Urbifossiella limnaea: one gene and its partner. The main gene of each other region encodes a partner of the protein of the gene in region 2 in a complex. Links are inferred from orthologs where the notes say so. Each region holds a gene or a part of one and is shown on either strand. Other genes may lie near its edges. The genes, in order: rpsJ and nusB.

Region 1 (11,644 bases), 1.7 Mb from region 2 along the record:
CGGCCCGACTCGATGCACTCGGCCGACAGCCAGCCGCCTTCGAGCGACTGCAGGCCGAAGTCGCCGTAGGCGACGTAGTTGCCGCGGTGGGCGTTACCCTTGATGTAGCCGGCGTACTTCCGCTGCGCGACGATGCCCTTCGTCACCCCGCGCTGTCCCTTCCGGAACTTCACCCGCTTCGGCATCTGCGGCATCGGCCGTCTCCCTCAATGAGTCACACCCCGGGGCCGCACTCAGCGGCCGCCGCCACCGAACCCGCCCGGCCCGCGCCGCGGGCCGCGGCGCCGCTGCGTCGGGGCGCCGGACGCGTCCGTCGGGTCGATGATGTCGCCGGTCAGGTAGTCGCCCTGATTCACCCAGCACTTGATCCCGATGTTCCCCTGGGGGGTGGTGGCCTCGCTGAACCCGTACTCGACCTTCACGCGGAGGGTCGAGAGCGGGATCGAGCCTTCCATCCCCTTCTCGCAGCGGGCCATTTCCGACCCGCCGAGGCGGCCGGACAGTTGGAGCTTCACGCCCTTGGCGCCGCCCTCCATCGCCCGCTGCATCGCCTGCTTCATCGTGCGGCGGAAGCTGGCCCGGCGCTCGAGCTGCTCGGCGATGTCCTCGGCGATCAGCTGCGGGTCGATCTCGGGGCGGGCGATCTCGATCGTCTTCACCTCGATGTGCCGCCGCGTCAGCTTCTCGAGCGCCTTGGTCAGGTTGTCGATCTTCTCGCCCTTCTTGCCGATGATGGCGCCGACCCGGCTGCTGCTGATCGTGATCGTGACCCGCTCGCGGGTCCGCTCGATCTTGATGTCCGAGATGGCCGGCCGCTGGACCTTGCGGTCCTTCTTGTTGGTCAGGTACTTCTGCACGAACGCCCGGACCTTGAAGTCCTCGATCAGCAGTTCGGAGAAGTCGGCCTTGCTGGCGTACCACGTGGAGCGCCAGGGGCGCATGATCCCCGTGCGGAAGCCGGTCGGTCGGACTTTCTGACCCATCGCCGTGCCTCTTGGTCCGTCGTGGTCCGTCGCGGTCGCTTAATGCGCCGGGGGCCGACCGCGGCCGGCCCCCGCTTCTACAACCCCACCCGCCGCTCAGCCTTCGGCGGGTTCGCCGAGAGTGACGTGGATGTGCGACATCCGCCGCTTGATCGGGAACGCGGTGCCGCGCGCCCGGGGCTGGATCCGCTTGAACATCGGCGCCTCGTCGACGCGGGCCTCGGTCACGACAAGGGCGTCGAGGTCCGGGCACTCGCGGTCGTCGGCGTTCCCGAGGGCGCTCTTGACGACCTTCTCCAACAGCCGGGCGCCCCGGTTGTGGTAGAACTTCAGCATCTCGATCGCTTCGTCCGCGTTCCGCCCGCGGATCAGGTCCGCGAACACGCGGATCTTGCGGGGGCCCTGGTCGGCGTAGCGGTGTACGGCCTTGTATTCCATGTCTTACTTCCCGCCCTTCGCCTTGCCGCCGCTGTGACCCTTGAACGTCCGCGTCGGCGAGAACTCGCCGAGCTTGTGGCCGATCATGTCTTCGGTGCAGTAGACCCGCAGGAACGACTTCCCGTTGTGCACGAGGAACGTCGCGCCGATGAACTCCGGGACGACGGTGCAGTCCCGCGCCCAGGTCTTGATCGGCTCCTTGTTCGGCCCCTGCTTCTCGACCTTGCCGAGGAGCCGGAGGTCGACGTAAGGACCCTTCTTCAGCGACCGGCTCATGCGTCGTCCCGCTCGTGTCCTGCCAGGCTCGCCAAACACACACACCGGGCGTCACGAACCCGGGACTGTGTAACGTAGGCAGGCCCACGCGGACCGGCCACCGGATTTCTACTTCAGCGGCGAAGCCCGCACGCCGGGCGGGCCTCAGCTCACTTAACTGCTCTTCTGGTGCTTGCCGCTCGGGCGCCGCCGCAGGATGGCGCCGCCGCCGGGCTTGCGGTCCTTGCGCGTCTTGCCGCCCTTCGACAGCACGCCCGTCGGGCCCTTCGGCTGGCCGCCGCTCTTGCTGCGCCCCTCGCCGCCGCCCATCGGGTGGTCGATCGGGTTCATGGCCATGCCGCGGTTGTGCGGCTTGCGGCCCTTCCACCGGTTCCGCCCGGCCTTGCCGAGGCTGATGTTCATGTGCTCGGGGTTCGACACGCTGCCGATCGTCGCCCGGCACTTGCTCGACACGCGGCGGATTTCCCCGCTCGGCATCGTCAGCTGCGCCCAGTCCTTCTCGCGGGCGCTCAGCGTGGCCGAGCACCCGGCGGAGCGGCAGATCTGACCGCCGCGGCCGGGGGTCAGCTCGACGTTGTGGACGGCCATGCCGAGGGGCACCTTCCACAGCGGCATGCAGTTGCCCGGCTTCGGCTCGACGGCCTCGGTCTCGCCCGAGATGACCTTGTCGCCGGCCTTCATCCCGACCGGGGCCAGGATGTAGCTCTTGGCGTTGTCGTACTTCTCGTCCTTCGGGTATTCGATGAGCGCGATGCGGGCGCTGCGGTTCGGGTCGTACTCGACCGAGATCACCACCGCCTCGACGCCGTCGCGCTTCCGCTTGAAGTCGATCTGGCGGTACATCCGCTTGTGACCACCCCCACGGAACCGGGTGGTGGTGATGCCGTGGTGGTTCCGCCCGCCGCTCTTCTTGATCGGCGACAGCAGCGACTTTTCCGGCTTGTTGACGCCGGGGAACGTGCAGTCCGCGAAGTCGGACACGCTCCCGCCGCGGCGGCCGGCGGAGGTCGGCTTGTATTGCTTGATGCCCATGTCTTGCTCTCAGCTATCGGCCGTCGGCGTTCCGCCGACGGCCGGGTGCCTCGCCGCCTGGCTGACAGCTGACCGCTGACAGCCGCCGCCGGTCAATAGAACTCGATCTTGTCGTCCGGGTGCAGCGCCACGATGGCTTTCTTCCAGGCCGGCAGCGAACCCTCTTCCTGGCGGAACCGGCGGGTCTTCCCCTTCCGGTTCATCGTCCGCACGTCGGTGACGCGGACGTTGAACAGCTCCTCGACCGCCTTCCGGATCTGCGTCTTGTCGGCGATCGGGTTCACCTGGAAGGTGTACGCGTTGTACCGCGTGCTCTGGTGGGTGCCCTTCTCGGTGACGAGGGGCTTCAGGAGCACTTGGTACGGCCGCAGCTCGATCCCCGGCTCGCCGTGGACGCACGGCTTGCGGGCGGCGAGCTTCCGCACGTACCGCTTCGGGTGTGGACGGGGACGCGGCATGACGCTTCTCCACTCCGGGGCGAACCCGGAGCCTCCGGGTGCTACTTGGCGGCGACCTTACGGGCGGCGATGCGGGCGGCCCGGCCGCGGCGCTTGATCGCGGGCTTCTCGGCCTTCGGGGCCGCGGTGGCGGTCGCCGGCGGCTTGATGAACGCCTCGAGCGCCGCCTTCGTCACCAGCAGCCGCTTCTGCCGAAGCACGGTGTAGCAGTTGAACTCGGCGACCGGCAGCACCTTCACGCCCTCGATGTTGCGGGCGCTGCGGTACACGTTCTGGTCCAGCCCGTTGGTGCCGATCAGCACCGTGGTGTCGGCCAGGGTCACGTCCTTCTCGCCGCCCTCGGTCGTCTTCTTGCCGACCTTCAGGCTCTTGAGCAGGCCGAACACTTCCTTCGTCTTCGGGGCGGCGAGAGCCAGCTCGTCGAGGACGACGATCTCCTTGTCCACGATCTTCGACAGCACGGCCATCCGGTTGGCGGCCTTCACGGCCTTTTTCGGGAGGCGGTAGTAGTAGTCGCGGGGCTTCGGCCCCTTCGCGGTACCACCGCCGCGCCGCTTGTTCGTGCGCTTGGTGCCGGCGCGGGCGTTGCCGGTGCCCTTCTGCCGGAACAGCTTCTTTGTGCTGCCGGCCACTTCGCCGCGGCGGAGGGTGCTGTGCGTGCCGGCCCGCTGGTTGGCCAGGAACATCAGCACGGCTTCGTGCATCAGCTGCTTGCTGATCTTGCCGCCGAAGTCCTTCGGGTCGACCGTGATCGACCCCACCTCGGCCCCGGCCTTGTTGACCACGGGGACGGTGATGGCGGTCGTGTACTCGGTGACACGCGAGGACGCGGGAGCCTTCGCGGCCCCGTTGGCGCCGTTCAAGTCGGCCATGGGGGAACCTCATCTCGACCCCGCCTGACCGGTTGCCCGGTGAGCCGCATATTTGGTTCAGTTGCCCGAACCGCGGCGAAGCTGGGTCGTCCTGCACGAGAACCGCCCGCCGAACTGTCCACCCCGGAGGGGTGCCGCGGCGGGCGGGACTAATTTCTTAGCGGCATCCGGGTGGGAGTCAAGCACCCGGCATCGTTTTTGTGCCGCGATGGCTCAGCCGCCGGTGATGACGCGGATCTTGATGTCCACGCCCGGGGGCAGGTTGAGCCCCTTGTTGAGCGCCTCGATGGTCTTCTGCGTCGGCTTGAGGATGTCGATGAGCCGCTTGTGGGTGCGGATCTCGAACTGCTCGCGGCTCTTGCGGTCGATGTGCGGCGACCGCAACACCGTGTACCGTTCGATGCGCGTCGGCAGCGGAATCGGCCCGTGAACGTCGGCGCCGTTGTCCCGGGCCGTCTGCACGATCTCGCCCGCGGTGCGGTCGAGAACCTCGTGGTCGTACCCTTCCATCCGGATGCGGATGCGCTCGCTCTGGTTGGCCGCCACGTTGCCCCCTGTCGCCGCGGACCGCTCGGTCGCCGGGAAATCGGAAGGTGGAACATTATTCGCGGCGCCGCAGGGCGGCAAGGCGCGGGCCGAACAATCGTAGCCGGTCGTCGTACGGTCGCCGGCCGCGCCCCCGCTGCTACCATGACGGTTCCCCGCTACCGGAACCTCGCCATGCTCGTCCCGCTCTCTTGGCTCCGCGACCTCGTTGCGCTCCCGGCCGACCCCGCGATTCTGGTCGAGCGTCTCACGCTCGCCGGCCTGGAAGCCGCGGGCGTGACGGTGTTCGGCCTCCCCGTTCCGACCGGCCTGCGCGTGAAGCCGGAACGCGCCGGCCTGGTGTGGGAGCGCGACAAGGTTGTGCTCGGCAGGGTGCTGAAAATCGAGAAGCACCCCGACGCCGACAAGCTGAAGCTGGTGACGATCGACTACGGCGCGGCCGAGCCGAAAACCGTGGTGACCGGCGCGCCGAACATCGCCCCCGGTCAGAGCGGCATGAAGGTCGTGCTGGGCCTCCGCGGCACGAAGTATTTCTACGCCGACAAGGAGGGCAAGAAGGCCGTCTTCACCCTGGAGCCGAAGGCACTCCGCGGCATCATGAACGACGCGATGTGCATGTCGAACTACGAACTGGGCATCTCCGACGAGCACGAGGGGATCATCCTCCTCGACGACGCCGACCCCGCCCCCGGGACGCCGGTCGCGGACGTGCTCGGTGACGTGGTGGTCGAGCTCGACGTGCTCCCGAACATGGCCCGCTGCCTGTCGCTGATCGGCATCGCCCGCGAGGTTGCGGCCCTCACCGGCGCCGCCACCACGATCGCTGAACCCACGGTGCAGACGATCGCGGACCAGATCGCCGGCAAGGTGTCGGTCGAGATCGCCGACCCGAAGCTGTGCGGTCGCTACACGGCGACAATCATCCGCAACGTGACGATCGGCCCGGCCCCGCGCTGGATGCGGTCGCGGCTCGACGCTGCGGGCATGCGGCCGATCTCGAACGCGGTGGACATCACGAACTACGTGATGCTCGAATACGGCCAGCCGCTCCACGCCTTCGACTACGACGCCCTCGTGGCGCGGGCCGGCGGCAAGGCGCCGGTCATCACGGTGCGGCCGGCGAAGGCGGGCGAGAAGCTGAAGACGCTCGACGGCCAGGACCGCGAGTTGGGGCCGGACAACCTCGTCATCGCCGACGCCGCCGGGCCGGTCGCGCTGGCTGGGGTCATGGGCGGGTTCGACACCGAAGTCACGGCGGCGACCAAGTCCATCCTGCTGGAGTCGGCGGCGTTCGACTTCGTGAGCGTGCGCAAGACGGCGCGGCAGTTCACACTGTTCAGCGAGGCGAGCACGCGGTTCGCCAAGGGCGTCCACCCCGAGCTGGCGAAGCCGGCCGCGGTCCGCGCCGCGGAGCTGTTCCGCACCCTGGCCGGCGGCGAGGTGCTGAGCGGAATCGTGGACAGCTACCCCGCGCCGGTGCCGCCGCAGGTGATCGACCTGACGCCCGCCGCGATCCGCCGCGTTCTCGGCTTCGACATCCCGCCCGCCGAAGTCGTGCGCGTGCTGTCGGCGCTTCAGTTCCAGGTTGAGTCGAAGGGTGAGGGCTGGCGCGTGGCCACGCCGCCGACGCGGCTCGACATCCAGGCCGGTGTCGCCGACCTGATCGAGGAACTGGCCCGCGTCTACGGCTACGACCACCTGCCGGACACGCGGCTGTCGCAGCCCCTGCCCGAACAACTGGGGAATCGGCCGCTGGAACTGGAGGAGCACGTCCGCGACCTGCTCGCCGACCAGGGCTTGCAGGAGTGCATCACCTACTCGCTGACCGGGGCCGCGACGGAAGGGAAACTGTCTACGGGTCGGTCGCACGTCGCGCTGTTGAACCCGATCAGCCCCGACCGCGGCGTGATGCGGACGACGCTGCTGCCGGGCCTGCTCGAAGTCGCGCAGCGGAACCTCCTGGCGGCCGACGCCGTGAGCCTTTTCGAGATCGGCGTCGTGTTCCTGCCGGTGGCCGGTCAGCCGCTTCCGGCCGAGCCGCGGCGGCTGGCGCTGGTGCAGAGTGGCCGCCGCACCGCCGCCGCGTGGGACGACCCACTCGGCACCAAGCCGGCGGCGTTCGACTTCTTCGACCTCAAAGGCGTAATCGAGGCGCTCACGGCCGACCTGCACCTGTCGGCGTCGTTCCGCACCGCGAAGGGCCTGGCGCACCTGCACCCGGGCCGGGCCGCGGAGGTGGTCGTGAACGGCGCGGCGGTCGGGGCGATCGGCGAACTCCACCCGACGGTCGCGGCGAGCTTCGGACTCGGGGAGCGGGCGGTTCAGGTGGCCGAGCTCGATCTCGACGCGCTGCTCGCGGCAGTGCCGGTGCGGTTCCCGTACCGGCCGTTCCCGACGGTGCCGCCGGCCAAGCGCGACGTGGCCGTCATCGTGCCCGCCGACACGCCCGCGGACGCGGTGCTGGCCGAGATTCGCGCCGCCGGCGGCGACCTGTTGACGGGGGCGGAACTGTTCGACGTGTACACCGGCGACCGCATCCCGGCCGGCACCCGCAGCCTGGCGTTCGCGCTGGTGTACCAGCCGGCCGACAAGACGCTGACGGACAAGGAAATCGACAAGGCCCACCAAAAGATCGAGGGTCGGCTCCGGCACGTCCTCAAGGCCCAGATTCGCGGGAAGGATGTGTGATGGTGGTGTTGCCGCTTGCGGCTTAGCGCTGCAGGACGCCAAGCCGCATGCGGACTCGCCCCCGTGCCCTGTTCACTCCAGCACCGTCACCGTCCCACACCCACCGTCGACGCGCACCCGTTGCCCCGTCCGTAGCCGCCGCACCGCGCCCGGCAACCCGGCGACCGCGGGCAGGCCGAACTCGCGCGCCACGATCGCCCCGTGCGACAGGACGCCGCCCGTCTCCATTACCAGCCCCGCGGCGCGCGCGAAGAGCGGCACCCACGCCGGGTCGGTGGAGGGACACACCAGCACGTAGCCCCCCTCCGTCGGCGGCGCCGTCGGCTCTGTCAGCACCAGCGCCGGCCCCTCGGCGGTCCCCGCGGACAGTGCCACGCCGGTGAGCACGTCGCCGCCGTCGGGCGCGGGGAGGGGCCGGCCGATCGCCTCCAGATCGTCGCTGAACAGCACCGGCGGCACCTCCAGCGACAACTCCGCCTGCCGCCGTTTTCGCCGCTGCGCGATCCCCGGTGCCAGGTCCGTGTAGCAGTCCGCGATGACGAGCGGCAGTTCGTCGGGCAGCAGGTAGAAGACGCCGCCGTGGAAGCCGTAGCGGCGGTCGATCGTGACCAGCGCCCGGCGGATGACGGCGTACCCGAGAAGTAAGTAGTGCTTCGCCGCCTCGCGGAGTCCGAGGTACGTCCGCAAGCGATTCACCCACACGCCCGCCTGCGCCTTCGCGGTGCCGGTCAACTTGGCCTCGGCGGCGACGCGGTCCCAGGATTCGGTCGCGCCCGCCGGTTGCGACCGGTGGCCGTCGCCCGACCGGACCAGCGCGTCGAGTTGGTGCGGCACCTCGGCCCAGCGCGGCTGGCTCAGTTCCATCTCGTTCGGGCCGCGGTGGCCGAACCGCTCCAAGAATTCCTCCCGGCCCAGCGTACCCGCGGCCAGGTCGCGCAGCCCGCCGGCGAGGTGCGCGTCCGCGGGCGGCTGTGCCCCCAGGCTCAGCTCGCCGACAGCCGCGCGGGCCCGTTCATCTCCCATCGCCGGCTTGAGCCGCTCGACCAGTGTGCTCCAGCACAGATCGGCGAAGACCGTAGGTTTCAGGCTGTGCCGGGCGAAGTCCACGAGCGTCCGCTGCGTCCACTCCTGGACCGCGGCGACGAGTGCGGACGACGGCACCCGCGCCCAGTCGCGGGCCAGCGCCTCCCGGGCCGCCGCCACGAACGGCGGCACGATCTCGGTCGTGAACCGCTCCGCAAACGTCTCCGCCTCGCGCTTCGTCCGCGACATCAGCCGCGTCAGCCGCCACACCGTCGCGGGCAGCCGTAGCCACCCCATCAGCCCGCCGCCGGCCAGCGGGTTGAGCGTCGGCTTGGGGTCGAGCGCCTTCCGCGGGTCGGCCTTGAGCGCGGCGAACGGGTACTCGAACGGCGGGTGCGCCCCCTGCATCCGCGGCATCCGCGACAGGTTCGCCATCGGCCGGCCGGCGACCAGGTCGAACGCCGACAGCGCCCCCAACCCCGGGTCGGGCGGCGCCCCCAGGTCGCGGTTCATGGCCCCGAACCCGCCGTCGGCCGCGAGTAGCCGTTGAACAACCCCCCACGTCATCGGCGTCGGCGCCGGTAGTACCTCGCTCAGGTTGTAACGCACCCACACCGTGCCGCCTGGGGCCGCCTTCGCCCGGAGGTCCTCCACCGACTCGCGGAGCGCCGTCTCGCGGTCGGCCGCGGTGGCGACGGTGATCGGCCGCGACTGCAGCAGGTACACCCGGCCGCCGGCGACGGCCCACTCGATGTCGCGCGGCTCGCCGTCGAACGCCTCCACGCGCCGGCCCAGGTCGGCGAGTCGTGACAGCTCGCTGTCACTGAGGCAGAAGCGGGCGCGGTCGGCGTCCGACACCGCTTCTTCGCCGGCGACACCGACGCGCACGTCCTTCGCCCCGAGCCGTCGGTCGAGGACGGCGCCGCTGTCGCGGTCCAGGGTGAAGCGGTCGGGCGTGACGCGGCCGGACACCACGACCTCGCCGAGCCCCCACGCCGCTTCCACCAGCATCCGCCGGCCGGTGGTATCGAGCGGGTCGCGGGTGAACAGCACGCCGGCCGCGTCGGCCGGCACCAGTTCCTGCACGACGACCGCCATCGCCAGGTCTGAGTCGTCCACGCCCTGCTTCGCCCGATACGCCTTCGCCCGTTCGGTGTGGAGCGACGCCCAACAGCGCTCCACCGCGTCCAGAACGGCGTCGAGGCCCCGGACGCCGAGGATCGTTTCCTGTTGGCCGGCGAAGCTGGCTTCGCTGCCGTCCTCGCCGGTGGCGCTGGACCGGACCGCGACTGGGCAATCGCCCAATTGCCGCAGGTATTCCGCGAAGCTGGTGACGAAGGCGGCGTCTGAGTGAACGCCGGTCGGCTGTAGGCGGCGGTAGGCGTCGGTGGTGACGACGAACCCGGGCGGTACAGGCAGGTCGGCGGCGATGGAGCGGCCGAGCGAAAAGCCTTTGCCGCCGACGCGGGGGGCGTCGGCGGCAGTAACGGAGAGGAAGGGGAGCAGGTCGGACATGCGGCAATTCTAGGCACGGACCGGTCGCGGCGTGGGGCGGGCACTCAACGCGGCCGCTTTGCCGAACCGGAGCGCTTGTTCGCCGGGAAGCCGCCGACCGCGCCGCCCGAACTGCCGGCGTGCGCCCCGTCGTCCTCGGCGGCGCCCTCCGTCCGCTCGTCGAACTGGCCGCTGCCCATCGCGCTTTCGAGATTCGATACGTCGGCGGGATTGCCGCGGCCGGAATTAGTGCCAGCCAGTCCGCCTTCGGGGCCACCGCCGCCGGGCGTCCCGGCGGCGTGAACGTCGTCGTTCTGGACGCCGTCGATGTCGGTGTCGTCGAGGGTGGACTGCCAAGCCGTGGGCCGGCCGGAGTTCAGGTTCACCGCCGCGCCGCTCTGCATCTTCGCCGCGCAGCCGACGCAGTGGCGGACGTACGGCAGCGCCTCCAACCGCTCCTCGCCGATCGCCCGGCCGCACGCCTCGCAGGTGCCGAACGTGCCCGAGTCGAGACGGTCCAGGGCTGCCTGCACCTCACCCCGCAGGTGTGCTTCGTTCTCCAGCAGCGTGGCGTTCAGTTCCTGATTGTAGACCTCGGACCCCACGTCCCCGAGGTGTAGGGGAGCGTTCGAGAGTCCGCCCGCGCTCTCGCCGCCGGTCGGCGTGCGGACTTGCTCTTCGAGCCCGGCGGCGGTCGCCCCGACGCGGTCGGCCAGGGCGCGGAGTTGCGTGCGAAAGCGGTTCGTCCTGGTCTTCGTCATGGCGGGGTACTCCGGTTCGGCCCGCCCGGGCCGGCGGGGCGGGCGGACACGGTTGCACCCGGCGTGCCGCTTACTTCTTCTTCGCCGCCGGCTTCTTCTTCGCCGTCGGAGTCGGGGTCGCCGCCTTCGCGGCCGGCTTGGCGGCGGGCTTCTTGCCGCCCTTGCCGAAGATCGCCTCGTACCCGCTCCCGAACTTCCCGTCCTCGGCCATCCCCATGCGAACGATGCTCACGGTGTTCCCCCTTGACCGGTCTCCCGGTCCCGAGCCCGGCCGCGGCTCACGTTCCCCAGCCGTTCCGACGCCGTCCGTGTGATGGGGTTACTCTAATGCGTCGGCGCCGGATTGTCACGTCGGGATGGGATCACTTCGCGCACGCGAAGCGGAACAAGATTTCCGCCGCGGGGTCGAGCTGTGCCAGGTCGATCCACTCGTCCTTCGTGTGCGCCTGGGCGATGTCACCGGGGCCGAACACGACCGCCGGAATGCCGCCCCCCGAGAGGGTCGAGGCGTCGGTCCCGTAGGGCACGGCGTGAACCTCGTGCCGGCCGGCGACGGCGTCGATGGCGGCCCCGAGGCGCGCGGCCAGTTCGCCGGAGCGGGCTGGGTCGAGCGGCGGGCACGCGGCGTGTGACTGCAAGAGCGTGAACGGGAAGTCGATAACGGGGTCGGCCTTCAGGAACGCCTCCAGGTCGGCGGCCGCGGCCTGGGCCGTTTCGCCCGGAAGAAGCCGGCGGTCGATGTCGATGCGGCACACGTCTGGCACCGTGTTCGGGCTGACGCCGCCGGTGATGCGGCCGACCGACGTGGTCCGCGGCCCGAGCGACGGGTGCGGCGGGCGGGCTTGCAATTCCGTCGCGTATCGCTCGATCGCGGTAAGGATGCGCGCCATGCGGTAGACGGCGTTCACGCCGTTCTCGGGGCGCGAGCTGTGGCACGCCCGCCCGGCCGTCTCCGCGACCCAGCGGACGACGCCTTTGTGCGCGCTGACGATGTTCAGGAGCGTCGGCTCAGCCACGACCGCGGAGTCGGCCGCGAGGCCGCGCGTGACGAGCTCTTGGACGCCCAGAAAGGT
Region 2 (11,873 bases):
GAGCGTCGAGCAGCCGGTGCCGCACGAGGAGGTCGCCGGGCTGGCCGCGGTGCGGAAGGCGGTGAGCACGCTGCTGATGCTCGACGAGTCGCTGTGCGGAGCCGTGGACGGCGAGCGGGCGGTCGCCGGTGGCTGGTGCGACCTGTTCAACCTGCGGCTGTCGAAGTGCGGCGGGTTCATCCCGACCCTGCGGCTGGCGCAGATGGCGAAGCGGGCCGGCCTCGGCTATCAGCTCGGCTGTCAGGTCGGCGAGACGGGCATCCTGTCGGCCGCGGGGCGGCACTTCGCCACGAGCGTCTGCGGCATCCGCTACCTGGAAGGCTCCTACGACCGGCACCTGGTGTGGGAAGACCTGACCGCCGAAGACCTGACGTTCGCCCGCAACGGCACCGCGCCGATGCTCGTCGGCGCCGGGCTGGGCGTGAGCGTCGAGCCCGCGAAGGTGGACTGGGTGACGGTGAAGCGGGTGTCGCTGATCGGGTGACGAAAATGCCTGGCGAGCCGGGGGGCGTCAGCCCCCGGATTCTCGTTCCACCCGCCGCGAGAATCCGGGGGCTGACGCCCCCGGCTCGCCTTCCGATATTCTCACCCCATGACCGCCCCGCTGCTCTCGCAGTTTCGCGCCTCCGACGGCTACTGCTTTTACACCCGCTTCTACCCCGCAGCCGGCGAGCCGCGCGGGCGGCTCGTCTTCGTCCACGGCATCCGCAGCCACGGCGGCTGGTACACGCGGTCGTGTTCCGACTTCGCCGCGGCCGGGTTCGACGTTCACTTCCTCGACCGCCGCGGGGCGGGCCTCAACACCGTGGGTCGCAGTGATGCCCCGTCCTTTCGCCGACTGATCGACGACGCGGCCGAGTACGTGCAGCACCTGCGAGCGGAGAAGGCGTGGCTACCGGTCGTGCTCGCCGGCATCTCGTGGGGCGGCAAGCTCGCGGCCGCGCTGCCGTACCGCCGGCCGGGGCTGATCGACGGGATGGTGCTGCTCTGCCCGGGGCTCGTGCCGAGGGTGGCGCCGCCGCTGCCGACTCGCGCCCGGATCGCGCTGGCGCGGGTGTTCCGGCCGGGGAAGTTCTTCCCGATCCCGCTGAACGAGCCGGAGCTGTTCACCGCCGACGCCGAGTGGCGTGCGTTCCTCGACCGCGAGCCGCACGGCCTCCGCGCGGCCACGGCCCGCTTCCTGTTCGCCAGCTTCGGCCTCGACATCTACCTGCGGCGTGCCGTGAAGCGCGTGACGGTGCCGACGCTGCTCGTGCTCGGCGAGCACGACCGCATCATCGACAACGCGCAAACGCGGCTCTACGCCGGCCGCTTCGGGCGGCCGGTCGAGTTGCTCGACTACCCCGGGGCGCACCACACCCTGGAGTTCGAGCCGCCGGGCCACCCGTGGGTGGGCGACGTCACGAACTGGATGGAACGCCGGCTCGGGGTGTGACCTCGTCAGCGGATCGCCGACGCCGCGACGACGAGGATCAGCATCGCGACGAGGCCGACGGCCAGGAACCAGAGCGCCACGTGCTCCTTCGGCCGCTTGGCGGCGGCGAGGGCGTTGGAGCGTACCTCCTTGCGGTGCTGCCGTCGTTCCGCGTCGTGCCGGGCGTGCTTGGTCGCGCGACTCATGAGCCGGGCCTCCTTGGGCGGCGTGCGCCGCCGTGCCCCCGGTGTGGGGGCGGGCCGCGGGTCGGACCCCGGACTGGTCGGAGAGGGGCCCGCAGCCCCGAAACATGCACTTGAACCCTACACCTGACGCGGGCCGGTGTCGAGCAGGAATCCGAGGATCGGGGGCGGTTTGGAAGTGTCGGCGTCCGCCAGCCGGTCCTGCTCGCGGACGCCCGAGCTGATGTTCCACTAACGGCGTGACATGTTGCCGCGACCCGGTGTGCGGCGCGGCGGCAGAATCAGCCGCGGTCGCCGGGCTTCTTCGGCTTCGCCAGCCCCGCCTTCTCCAGCAGCGACTGGCCGAACACGTTCTCCTCCTCGGCGAACACGTCGTCGATCGCGGTCCCCTCGGCGAACTCGTAGTGGATGACGTAGTTGTGGCCGGCGATGCCGATCTCGTCGCCGGGGCGCAGCGGCCGCCGCTGGGTCCGCTCGCCGTTCACCTTCACGCCGTTGGTGCTCCCCATGTCGCGGAGGAACCACACGCCGCTCTTGAACGCCAGCTCGGCGTGAACGCTCGACACGTTCTGGAACTTCAGGCAGATGTCGCACGACTCGCGGCGGCCGAGCGTCATCACGTCGGCGATGAGGGGGATGGCGTCGCCGCCGCCGACCGGCACCAGCTCGCCGCGTCGCGTGGTTGACATGGGAAGAACCTCGCCCGCAATCGGGGGAATGAAATCGGCCGGCACCGCGCCCGACCGTGGCACCCATGTTAGCCGGTTCGGACAGCGCTGGGAACGGGTGACGCGAACGGAAAACGCCCGGGGGGTGCTCCCCCGGGCGTCGCGTGCGAAGTGTAGGGGCTGCGTTACGGGGCGACCGGCGTCGGGATCGAGATCGGCGCCGTGGGCACCGCCCCGGTGCTCGGCGGCACGATGTTCGGGTGGATGGCGGGAGCCGGGGCCATCACCGGAGCCGGGCCGCCGGGCATCGGGCCGTAGTAACCGGCCGGGCCGGGGAAGTACGGGTTCACCGGGAAGTTCCCGCCGGCCGGCGGCCCGTAGAACGGGGCGTGGACGGGGGCCGGCGTTTGGAAGTGGCCGTCGTAGGGCCAGTACAGGTACCACGGGGCCGCCTGGAAGGCCGGCAGCTGGCGGTTGTGGTGGTTGGCGAACAGGTACGGCCCCAGCCGCGGCGTGTGCGGCTGGCTCATGAACGGGCTGCCGTGGATCCGCCCGTCGGCCATCGCCGACGCGGGCAGGGCCGCCAGCGCGGCCGCGGCCGCGATCACACTCTTGCGCAGGTTCAGCATCTCGGTCGTCCTCCTCCGTGGGACTCGGCGCACCTCCGTGAGCGCACCGAGCGAAGTTCCGAAGCGAATCAGGGGGCGGTGGTGCCGCCGACCGGCACGATCAGGCTGGGCGTCTCGGCGTAGTACGCTGCCGACGCCCCGGCGTGTCCGAACCCGGTGTACCGGGCTTCGGCCGGGCCGCTGGTGACGACCGCCGCCGCCGCCGCCCCGCACGAGTTGCACCCGTGCGAGCCGTGGCGGTGGAACAGCTGGTGCCCGCCGCCGCAGGTGCTACACCCGCCGTTGCCCCAGGCGTGGCCGCCCACGCCGTGGCCCTGAACGCGGCTCCCGGGCTGCCAGCCGTGGATCCACCCGTAGGTGTTCCCGCCGCCGCCGCCGCCGTACCCGCCCTGGTAGCGGAGGTACGCGTCCCACGGGCCGTACGGCTCGAACGGGTAGTACCCCGAGTACGGGCCGTAGTTGAACAGCGGGCCGTGCTGGTGCTTGTACGGGAACATGTGGAGCGCCCAGCCGCCACACTTCAGGCCGAAGGTGTTGGGGCCGTTGTGGGCGCCGGCGACACCGGCCGAAAGGCACAACAGCGGGGCGGCGAGGGCCGCGGCCGCGAGGGTCCGTCTCATCGGGGCTCATCCTTGCGAGTGCGCCCGGACCCGTGGCCTTGCCCTGGCCCCGTCCCTGATCCAGGCCCACCATCATTGCCCCGAATCGCCGCCGTGCCAGGGGAAGCGGTCGGAAGCGCGAGGGGTTGCGGAGACGGGATCGCGCGCAACAGCGCCGACCGGCGGGGCGGGCACAACCGGAACGGCTTCACGCAGGGGCGGGGGTGGCGCCGCACCGCCGGCGCAACTCGTCCAGGTGGTCCAGCGGAACGGCCGTGCTGCCGACGCGGCGGTGGGCGGGGTTCGGGCCGTGGCAGTCGCTGCCGCCGGTGCGGACGAAGCCGAGCTTCGCCGCGACGGAGCGCAGCCGCCCGCCCGGCGACGAGCGGCCGAAGGGGTACTCGGACTCGATGCCGTCGAGCCCCGCGGCCCGGAGCCGGGCGAACTGCTCATCCGACAGGTCCGGCGGGTGCGCCAAACTCGACGCGCCGCCGGCCGCGCGAATGAGGCGGATCGCGTCTTCGATGGGGAGCGTGATCTTGGGCACGACCGCGGCGCGGAGCGGGTGCACGTAGCGGTAGAACGCCCCGTTCACGTTGCCGCTGAAGCCGCAGGCGACGAGCAGCGCCGCGACGTGCCGCCGCCCCAGGCTCGCCGCGCGCGCCGCAATCAATTCGGCGCGGTCGGGCGGAATCACGGTTCCGTTCGCGGCCAGTCTCGCCACGAAGTCGAAGAATCGCTCGCGCCGCCGCTCGCAGACGCGGCGCAGGGCGTCGGCCAGTTCCGCGTGGTCGGGCCGGACGAAGTAGCCGAGCAGGTGCAGCTCGCGGCCGTCGAGGTCGGTGCTGATCTCGACGCCAGGCACGACTTCGAGCGGCTTCCCCCGCACGCTGCTCGCGGCGTCGCACGCCTCCGCCACTCCCGCGAGCGTGTCGTGGTCCGTGACGGCGACCGCGCTCAGCCCGGCCTCGCGCGCCAGCGCGGCGACCTGGGAGGGCGTGTACTCGCCGTCACTGGCGATGGTGTGGACGTGGAGGTCGGCCCGCGGCGGGCTGGCGAGCCGGTGGAGTTGCGAGCACAGGGCCGTGAACGGGGACCGCCTCACGACGCCGCCGGCCGCTTCTTGGCGATGCGGTCGAGGACGCCGTTGACGAACCCCGGCGACTCCTTCGTCCCGAACCGCCGCGACAGCTCGATCGCCTCGTCGAGCACGATGTTGACCGGCTGCCGGGCCGGGTCGTGCAGCAGCTCGTAGCTCGCCAGCCGCAGCACGTTCCGGTCAACCGGGCTCATCCGCGACAGCCGCCAGTTCTCGGCCACGGACGAAATGACGGGGTCGATCGCGGGCTGATTGCCGAGCACGCCGTCGTACAGGGCCAGCGCGAATTTGGTGAGTTCGGCGCTCCCCTTCAGCCGCTCCTCGTTGGCGAGCCGGTCGTGGGCGAAGCGCTCGACCGCCTTGCGCGGCATCCCCGCGGGGTTCTGGTCCTTCAGGAACAGGAGTTGAAGGGCGACTTCGCGGGCGCGGGAGCGGCGGGTCAGCATCCGGCTATCGTAGTGGATTTCCGGCCCCGAGGCGGTACAACGCCGGCACGACCCCACACCCTCCCCGGACGACCCATGCCCCGCTTCCGCGTCGCCGTCACCGACTTCATCAACGACGACCTGTCCACCGAGCGCGACGTCCTCGGCGACATCGCCGACATCACCGCCTACGACGCCTACACCGAGGCCGACCTGGCCGGGAAGATCGACGCCGCCGACGCGGTGATGATCTACCACAACCTCGAACTGACCCGCACCACGATCGGCCGGCTGACGAACTGCAAGCTCATCGTCCGCTGCGGCGTCGGCTTCGACAACGTGGACCACCGGTACGCCCGGGAGCGCGGCATCCCCGTCGGCAACGTCCCCGACTACGGCACCGAGGAGGTCGCCGACTCGGCCATCGGCCTGATGCTGGCGATGACGCGCGGCATCAACTTCCTGAACAACCGCCTCCAGCGCAAGGTCGGAACGTGGATGTACACGCCGGTCGCACCGCTGCGGCGGCTGCGCGGCCGCGTGTTCGGCGTCATCGGCCTCGGGCGCATCGGCGCCGCCGCGGCGCTGCGGGCCAAGGCGCTCGGCATGGACGTGGCCTTCTACGACCCGCTGAAGCCGGACGGGTACGACAAGGCGATCGGCGTCCGCCGCGTGGAGAAGCTCGACGACCTGCTGCGGCAGAGCTTCGTCCTCAGCGTCCACTGCCCGCTCACGCCCGACACCAAGAACATCGTCGACGCCCGCGCCCTCAGCCTGATGCCGGACGGCTCGTACCTCGTGAACACCGCCCGCGGCGCGACCGTCGACGCGGCCGCGATCCCCGCCGCCGTCCGCAGCGGGAAGCTGGCCGGGGCGGCGATCGACGTGCTGCCGTTCGAACCGCCGCCGGACGACCACCCGCTGCTGGCTGCGTGGCGCGACCCCGCCGACCCGTGCCACGACCGCGTCATCGTCAACCCGCACTCGGCGTTCTACTCCGAGGAGGGGTTGCTCGACATGCGCGTGAAGGGCGCCCAGGCGTGCCGCCGGGCGCTACTCGGCGAGCCGCTGCGGAACGTGGTGAACTGACGGGGTGCGCCCACGGGCATCGGGAGAGCCGTTAGGCCGGGGCGCGAGCCCCGTCGGGGATCAGGAGCCCGACGGGGCTCGCGCCCCGGCCTAACGCGCACCGGCTCTGATCCACCGGCAAACCCCAACTGACAGGGCCGGTTGTGCCGGTGTTGCCGCCGCGGGTAAGATGGGGCGGGTGGGGGCCGCGGCCGCGGCGCTTGAGCGGCCGACCCCGCCGGGGTACGCTCGACCGGGAGGGACTCCGCGGAGTGCGCCCCTTCACCCCCGGGGTCCCGGCCGTGAGCAGCCAGAAGAACCCGTTCACCCCGGTCGACCGCGACCTCCTCAAGCGGTGCCTGGCGAACGCACCCGGCTCATGGAACGACTTCGTCGACCGGTTCATCAGCCTCGTCTACCACGCCATCCAGTACACCGCCCACCTTCGGAGCGCCCGCGTCGGCCCCGAGGACCTGGAGGACATCGCCGCCGAGGTGATGCTGAAGCTCGTGGCCAACGACTTCCGCGTCCTCCGCGAGTTCCGCGGCGAGTCGAGCCTGGCGACCTACCTGACGGTGATCGCCCGCCGCATCTGCGTGAAGGAACTGGCCCGCCGGCAACAGGTGCTCAGCGCCATCAACCGCGGCGAGTCGCGGCTGCCGGAGCCGGAGGCCGACGACGCCCCCGCCGCGGCAAAGGGGGTCGAGCGGCTCGAGGAGGTGGACGCGCTGCTGCGGCGGCTGAAGGGCCGCGAGCGCGAGATCGTGCGGCTCTACTACCTGGAGGGCCGCACCTACGAGGAGATCAGCACGGACACCGACGTGCCGGTCAACACGATCGGGGCCGTGCTGTCGCGGGCGCGGAAGAAGCTCCGCGAGATGGCGAAGTTGTCCACCGACGCGACGCCGGTGAAGCCGCGGAAGTCGAAGTCGAAGAAGCCCGACCCCGCGGGCTGAACCCGGCCTCAGTCCAGCTGGTACGGCGAGTTCGCGTCGTGCTCGTGGCGGATCTCGTCCACGGGCTCCTGCTTTAGCCACCCGGCGTACAGCCGGTTCGCCCCGTTGAAGACGAGCCCGTCCTTCCCGCCGACGTTCTTGTAGGCGTGGACCACCCCCGGCGGCACGATCAGCGCGTAGGCCGCGTCCTCGCCCACGTCGCGGACCTCCTTCTTGCCGTAGGTCGGCGAGTCCTTGCGGGCGTCCCACAGGTACACGCGGAACGTCGAGGGGCCGGTGAAGCAGAAGTAGTCGGACTGGTCGACGTGCTCGTGCGGGCCACGGGCCACGCCCGGCTTCGTCTGCGACACGTAGGCCATGACCGGGTGGTACTTGGGGTCGATGAGGTCGTTGCGGAACAGCTCGACGAGCCAGCCGCGCTGGTCGTGGTAGAATTTGAGCGGCACCCACACCACGTCGTGGATCGGGCCGCGCTCGGCGTACTTCGGCAGGGGCACGTTCATGGGCGTCTCCGGGGCCGGCCGGCGGCCGGGCGTTCGGGGCATTCTGCCCACATCCCCCAGCGTGTCAACCTCACCCTGGCCCCGGCCGCCGCGGCCCGATGGGTTGCCCCACCCGCGCGGATCGGTTAGCCTCAGCGCTGTCACCCCGACCGGCCCGAGGCCGCACCATGACACGCGTCGTCTCCGTCGTCGCACTCCTCGCCGTCGCCGGCTCCGCCGCCGCGCAGCCGGTCGGAGCCATCAACCCACAGGTCGTGACGGCGCGGATCGAGAACGGCTCGCTCGTGTGGGCGACGACGCAACTGCTGCCGGTGCAGAAGCCGGTGGTCGTTACCGTCGTGGTGAACGGCCGGCCGACGGCCGAGACGCGGACGGTGACGGAACTCACCCGCGTCACGTCGGAGCGGTCCGAGGCGGTGAAAAACCTGAAGGCCGCCGACGGCGCCGGCCGGGCGATCAACGCCGAGCGGCTGGCGGAGCGGTTGCGCGAGGAGGCGACGGTCGTCCTTCACGTCGGCCGTCTGCCAGACGCCTTCCGCCGGGCGTTCCGCGACGAGACGATTCTCATCGAATTACCCGGTCCTGCCGCCCCGCCGCGGCAATAACCTGTACCCACCCCACCGGAGGCTGACGATGATCCGTGCCGTCGTACCCGGGCTCCTGTGCCTGCTCGCCGCCCCGGCCGCGGCCCAGCCGCCGGCCCCACAGCCCGCGCCCCCGGCGCGACCGATCCCCGTCCAGCGATTGCCACCGCAGACGCTACCCGGTCAGGCGCTCCCGCCGCAGGCAGTACCGGCTCAGCCGCTGCCGCCGCAGGCGTTCACGTTCCCCGCCCAGCCGGCGCCCTGGATGCCGAACGGCGGCGGTGGTGGCGAGCCGCGGGTCGTGGTCGCCAAGGTGGTGGACGGGGCGCTGGTGTACAAGTCCAACACCATGGGTCCGGTCCAGCGCCAGCTCGACGTGACGGTGCTGGAGAACGGGCAGCCGGTGACCCGGAAGCAGACCGTGACGATGATGCAGCAGACCACAAAGGACGTGACGCTGCCGCTGGACGGGCTCAAGGTGAAGGACGCGGCCGGGAAGAAGATTCAGCCGCTGAACCTGGAGCTGCGCCTCGGCGACGGCAAGGGCGTGGTGCTGCACACCGGCCCGCTGCCGGACGCCATCCGGGCGATGTTCAAGGACGACGCGGTGTTCGTGGAAACGACCGCTGGCGCGGGTCAGTTCGCGGCGCCGGTGTTCACGACGGACTTCGCCCCTGCGGGTGGTGGGGTGCCCTCGACGGTCCGCATCCGGCCGGCGCCGGTCGTCGAAGACGCACCGGTCCCGATACCGGGTCGTCCCGCGCGGCCGGTGACGCCCCCGCCGGCGCCGCCGCAGCCGTGACCGAAAGGGTAGCGGTTATGAAGTTGCCGAAGCCGCGGTTGTCGCGCCGCGGCAAGATCGCGGTCCTGGTCGGTCTCGCCGCGTGCGGGCTGGTTGCGGCCGCCGCTTATCGCCCCGCCGCCCGCTGGTGGACCCGCGACCGCGGCGAACACCTCACCGCCGAAGAAGCCCGTAAGCACTTCCCCCTGGCGCTTCCGACCGGGGCGAGCGACGTGCGCTACTACCTGCACACGCAGCCGGACAAGGTGCTGGTGCTGGACTTCGCCGTCGAGGAGTTCAACTTCCTGATCTGGGCGTCAATGCACGGCTGGGCGCCGGAGCCGCTGCGGTCCGGCGTCACGCTCACGCCGCGGCTCGGCTTCGGCGACAGCCAGTCGAGGGTCGTCGTGACCGACGGGTACGGCTTCCGCAACCACCGCGACCCGGCCGCGCCGGACACCGTGCTCGTGGTGTACGACCGGCTGAAGAAGCGGGCCTACTACAGCTACTGGTCGGCACCGCAAACTTGAGTTGCCGCTTGCGGCGTAGCGGCCGCCAGGCCGCAAGCGGCAACGGAACTCACCCCACCTTCTTCGCCGCGGCCACCAACTCCTGGCAGTGCCCTTCCAGGTCGCGGTTGCCGCTCGTGCGAGCCGCCGCGAGCCCGCGCTCGGCGAAGCCCAGCGCCTTCGCCCCGGCCTTGAGCCGCAGCATCTCCTCGGCGGCGGTCGTGTAGAACTTCCCTTCCGCCGGGTGCCCCGCGATCAGCGCCTCGAACGCGGCCGCGGCCTTGTCGGCGTCCTTCGCCTTCACGTACAGCTGGGCCTTCTTCAGCCCGAACTCGACGGCCCGCGAGCCGCCGTTGTGCTCGGCGTCGAACCGCTCGCCCTGCGACAGCAGTTCCTGGGCCTTGTCGAACTCCCCGGCCGCGGTCGCGCCGGTGACGGCGGCGGCGTACAGCGGGTAGCGGTCGGCGTGGGCCGGGTCGTGCGGCTTGGTCACGCCCGCCTGCGCGAACGCCACCGCCAGGTCCCGCGCGTCCAGCTTGAGCGCCGCCCGCATCGCCTGGTCCAACTCCCCGACGCTCAGCGCCGCCACGTCGATGGCCGCGAGTTCGCCGGCATTCATGTCGGTGATCGAGCGCTTGGCCGGGGCCGCCGGGACCACCGGGGCGACGGGCTTCGGCGCTTCGACCGGCACGTCGACGTGTGGCGGCGCGGCGCTGACGTACTCAAGCCCCAGCTTGTGCCGCAGCTCGGCGAAGTCGTACACGTCGATCGGCACGGTCTGGTTGCCGACGCGCTTCTGCGGCACGACGCCGGCGAAGCAGTCGGCCACGAACTTGACCACGCCGAACACCCGCTTCCGCAGCAGCGAGCTGCCGACGGCGTCCAGCGGGGTGTTGCCGGCGAGCGACTTCAGCGGGCGGTGCAGCCACTCCTCCTCGAAGTAGTGTTTAGCGTGGCCGCGGAGCTTCTCCTCGGCCTGCTGCACGTCCTGCGTCTGCGTCGGGTACACCAGCGCGTCGATGACGACGTCGCCGAAGTTGATCGGCGTCGTGGTCGCCGCCGGCTCCTGCACCGCGAGGTTGACGCGGGTCCGCAGTTCCTCGACCACGCGGGCCGAGTTGTCGCGGTTCGGGTGCCACACGCGGATCACGCCCTGCCCGATGGTCAGCTTCGCCACCACCTTCGCGAGCGTGGTGCTCCCCACCGCCAGCAGGCTCGGCAGCTCCTCGACCACCATCGCGCTGACGACGCCCTGCTCCTGATCGACCTGGACGCCGAGCAGCCGGCGGGCCTGTTCCATGCCTTGCAGCCACTGCATGACCGGCTGCGGGTCGCGAATCTGCAGGAAGAAGCCGTGTTCGAGGTAGTCGGCGTCGTTCTCCATCCCCTGCCCGCAGCGGAGGACTTCGAGCAGGGCCGCGGCCTCCTCCGCCCGGTGGTCGTCGGTCTCGAGCTCGATCGACTTGCCGAGCGCCTCGGCGGCCTTCGGCTGCTCGCCGGTCCAGGCGTAGACCAGTCCGAGGTTGAACCACGCCGCGGGGTCGCCGGCCGTGACGCGGGTCAGTTCCTCGAACGCGGCGCGGGCGTCGGAGAACCGGCCGGTCGCCGCCGAGTCGGGCACCTTCTTCGCCGTCGGCCGCAGGGTGTACGCCTTGCGGGCACACTCCGGCAGCCGCGACTCGGCCCCGAACAGCGCCTCGAAGTGCTGCTTCGCCTCGGGGTCGTCCGGCTGGTACCGCACCGACCGCTCCAGCGCCGCCCGCGCGGCCACCGGCCGGTTCAGCAGGAGCTCGTTGCGGAAGATCAGTTCGTAGACGTGGGCCAGTTGGTCCGTCGCCTCGGGGTCGTAGGTCTCCGCGGCCTTCCGGAACAGGAGCAGCGCCCCGATGAGCTCGCCCTCGTTCTGCCGGAACATGCCGCGGAGGAAGTGGGCCATCCCGAAGTTCGGGTTCCGCTTCAGCGCCTCCGACAGCGCCTCCTCGGCCTGCTCGACGAGCTTCTCGGATTCGGCGGGCGTGGGGGCGTTCCCGGCGGCGTTGTACAGGAACTGGGCGTAGTACCCCCACACCGCGGGCTGGTCGGCGTGACCGGTGGTGAGGGCTTTGATGGTCGTGAGGGCGGCGTCGTGCTGGCCGAGGCGCTCCTGCTCGAACGCCTTCTCGACCTGCGCGAAGTACGCGACGCAGCACCACTTGAACTTCTTGCCGCTGCCGCACGGGCAGGAGGCGTAGGGGTCCAACGGCATTCCGCAGTTCCTGGGAGGGTTTGCGAGGCCCGGGGGCGGGCCTCATTCGGTTGTTCTACGGAAGGAGAGGAATCGGGTCGGGGCCGAAATCGCCGCCCTCAGAGTTTGACAGGCCGCGAACCCGTCCTAATTTTCGGTGCCGCCGCGATGCCGCCCGGGGCCGTTCACGCCCCCCCGCCCGCCGCGAGAC

The links.
Region 1: the proteins of nusB (region 2) and rpsJ are in contact, whole or in part, in a solved structure (PDB 3D3B), measured with the Escherichia coli proteins. The link is inferred for Urbifossiella limnaea from one-to-one orthologs.

What each region holds. Positions count from the first base shown.
Region 1 is NZ_CP036273.1:2,631,249-2,642,892, forward strand. The notes cover bases 2,940-5,643. They hold rpsJ (30S ribosomal protein S10), read right to left. Parts: upstream 4,606-5,643; coding sequence 4,273-4,605; downstream 2,940-4,272. Other genes in these bases: rplW (50S ribosomal protein L23), read right to left, coding at 2,940-3,187; rplD (50S ribosomal protein L4), read right to left, coding at 3,229-4,059; pheT (phenylalanine--tRNA ligase subunit beta), read left to right, coding at 4,780-5,643. Also shown: rplP (50S ribosomal protein L16), read right to left, coding at 1-194; rpsC (30S ribosomal protein S3), read right to left, coding at 234-983; rplV (50S ribosomal protein L22), read right to left, coding at 1,080-1,421; rpsS (30S ribosomal protein S19), read right to left, coding at 1,425-1,697; rplB (50S ribosomal protein L2), read right to left, coding at 1,851-2,729; more of rplW, read right to left, coding at 2,822-2,939; more of pheT, read left to right, coding at 5,644-7,293; ETAA1_RS10620 (PEP/pyruvate-binding domain-containing protein), read right to left, coding at 7,366-9,831; ETAA1_RS10625 (TraR/DksA family transcriptional regulator), read right to left, coding at 9,876-10,571; ETAA1_RS31800 (hypothetical protein), read right to left, coding at 10,642-10,803; ETAA1_RS10635 (M20 family metallopeptidase), read right to left, coding at 10,934-11,644. UniProt on the Escherichia coli protein: Involved in the binding of tRNA to the ribosomes. Part of the processive rRNA transcription and antitermination complex (rrnTAC). The complex forms an RNA-chaperone ring around the RNA exit tunnel of RNA polymerase (RNAP).
Region 2 is NZ_CP036273.1:4,307,201-4,319,073, forward strand. Bases 3,337-6,269 are described here. They hold nusB (transcription antitermination factor NusB), read right to left. Parts: upstream 5,059-6,269; coding sequence 4,615-5,058; downstream 3,337-4,614. Other genes in these bases: ETAA1_RS17650 (hypothetical protein), read right to left, coding at 3,337-3,534; ETAA1_RS17655 (PHP domain-containing protein), read right to left, coding at 3,722-4,618; ETAA1_RS17665 (C-terminal binding protein), read left to right, coding at 5,134-6,126. Outside these bases: ETAA1_RS17625 (dipeptide epimerase), read left to right, coding at 1-484; ETAA1_RS17630 (alpha/beta fold hydrolase), read left to right, coding at 593-1,435; ETAA1_RS17635 (hypothetical protein), read right to left, coding at 1,441-1,620; ETAA1_RS17640 (FHA domain-containing protein), read right to left, coding at 1,899-2,306; ETAA1_RS17645 (hypothetical protein), read right to left, coding at 2,471-2,914; more of ETAA1_RS17650, read right to left, coding at 2,983-3,336; ETAA1_RS17670 (RNA polymerase sigma factor), read left to right, coding at 6,408-7,061; ETAA1_RS17675 (dTDP-4-dehydrorhamnose 3,5-epimerase family protein), read right to left, coding at 7,070-7,564; ETAA1_RS17680 (hypothetical protein), read left to right, coding at 7,732-8,169; ETAA1_RS17685 (hypothetical protein), read left to right, coding at 8,198-8,950; ETAA1_RS17690 (hypothetical protein), read left to right, coding at 8,968-9,459; ETAA1_RS17695 (tetratricopeptide repeat protein), read right to left, coding at 9,509-11,683. UniProt on the Escherichia coli protein: Part of the processive rRNA transcription and antitermination complex (rrnTAC). The complex forms an RNA-chaperone ring around the RNA exit tunnel of RNA polymerase (RNAP).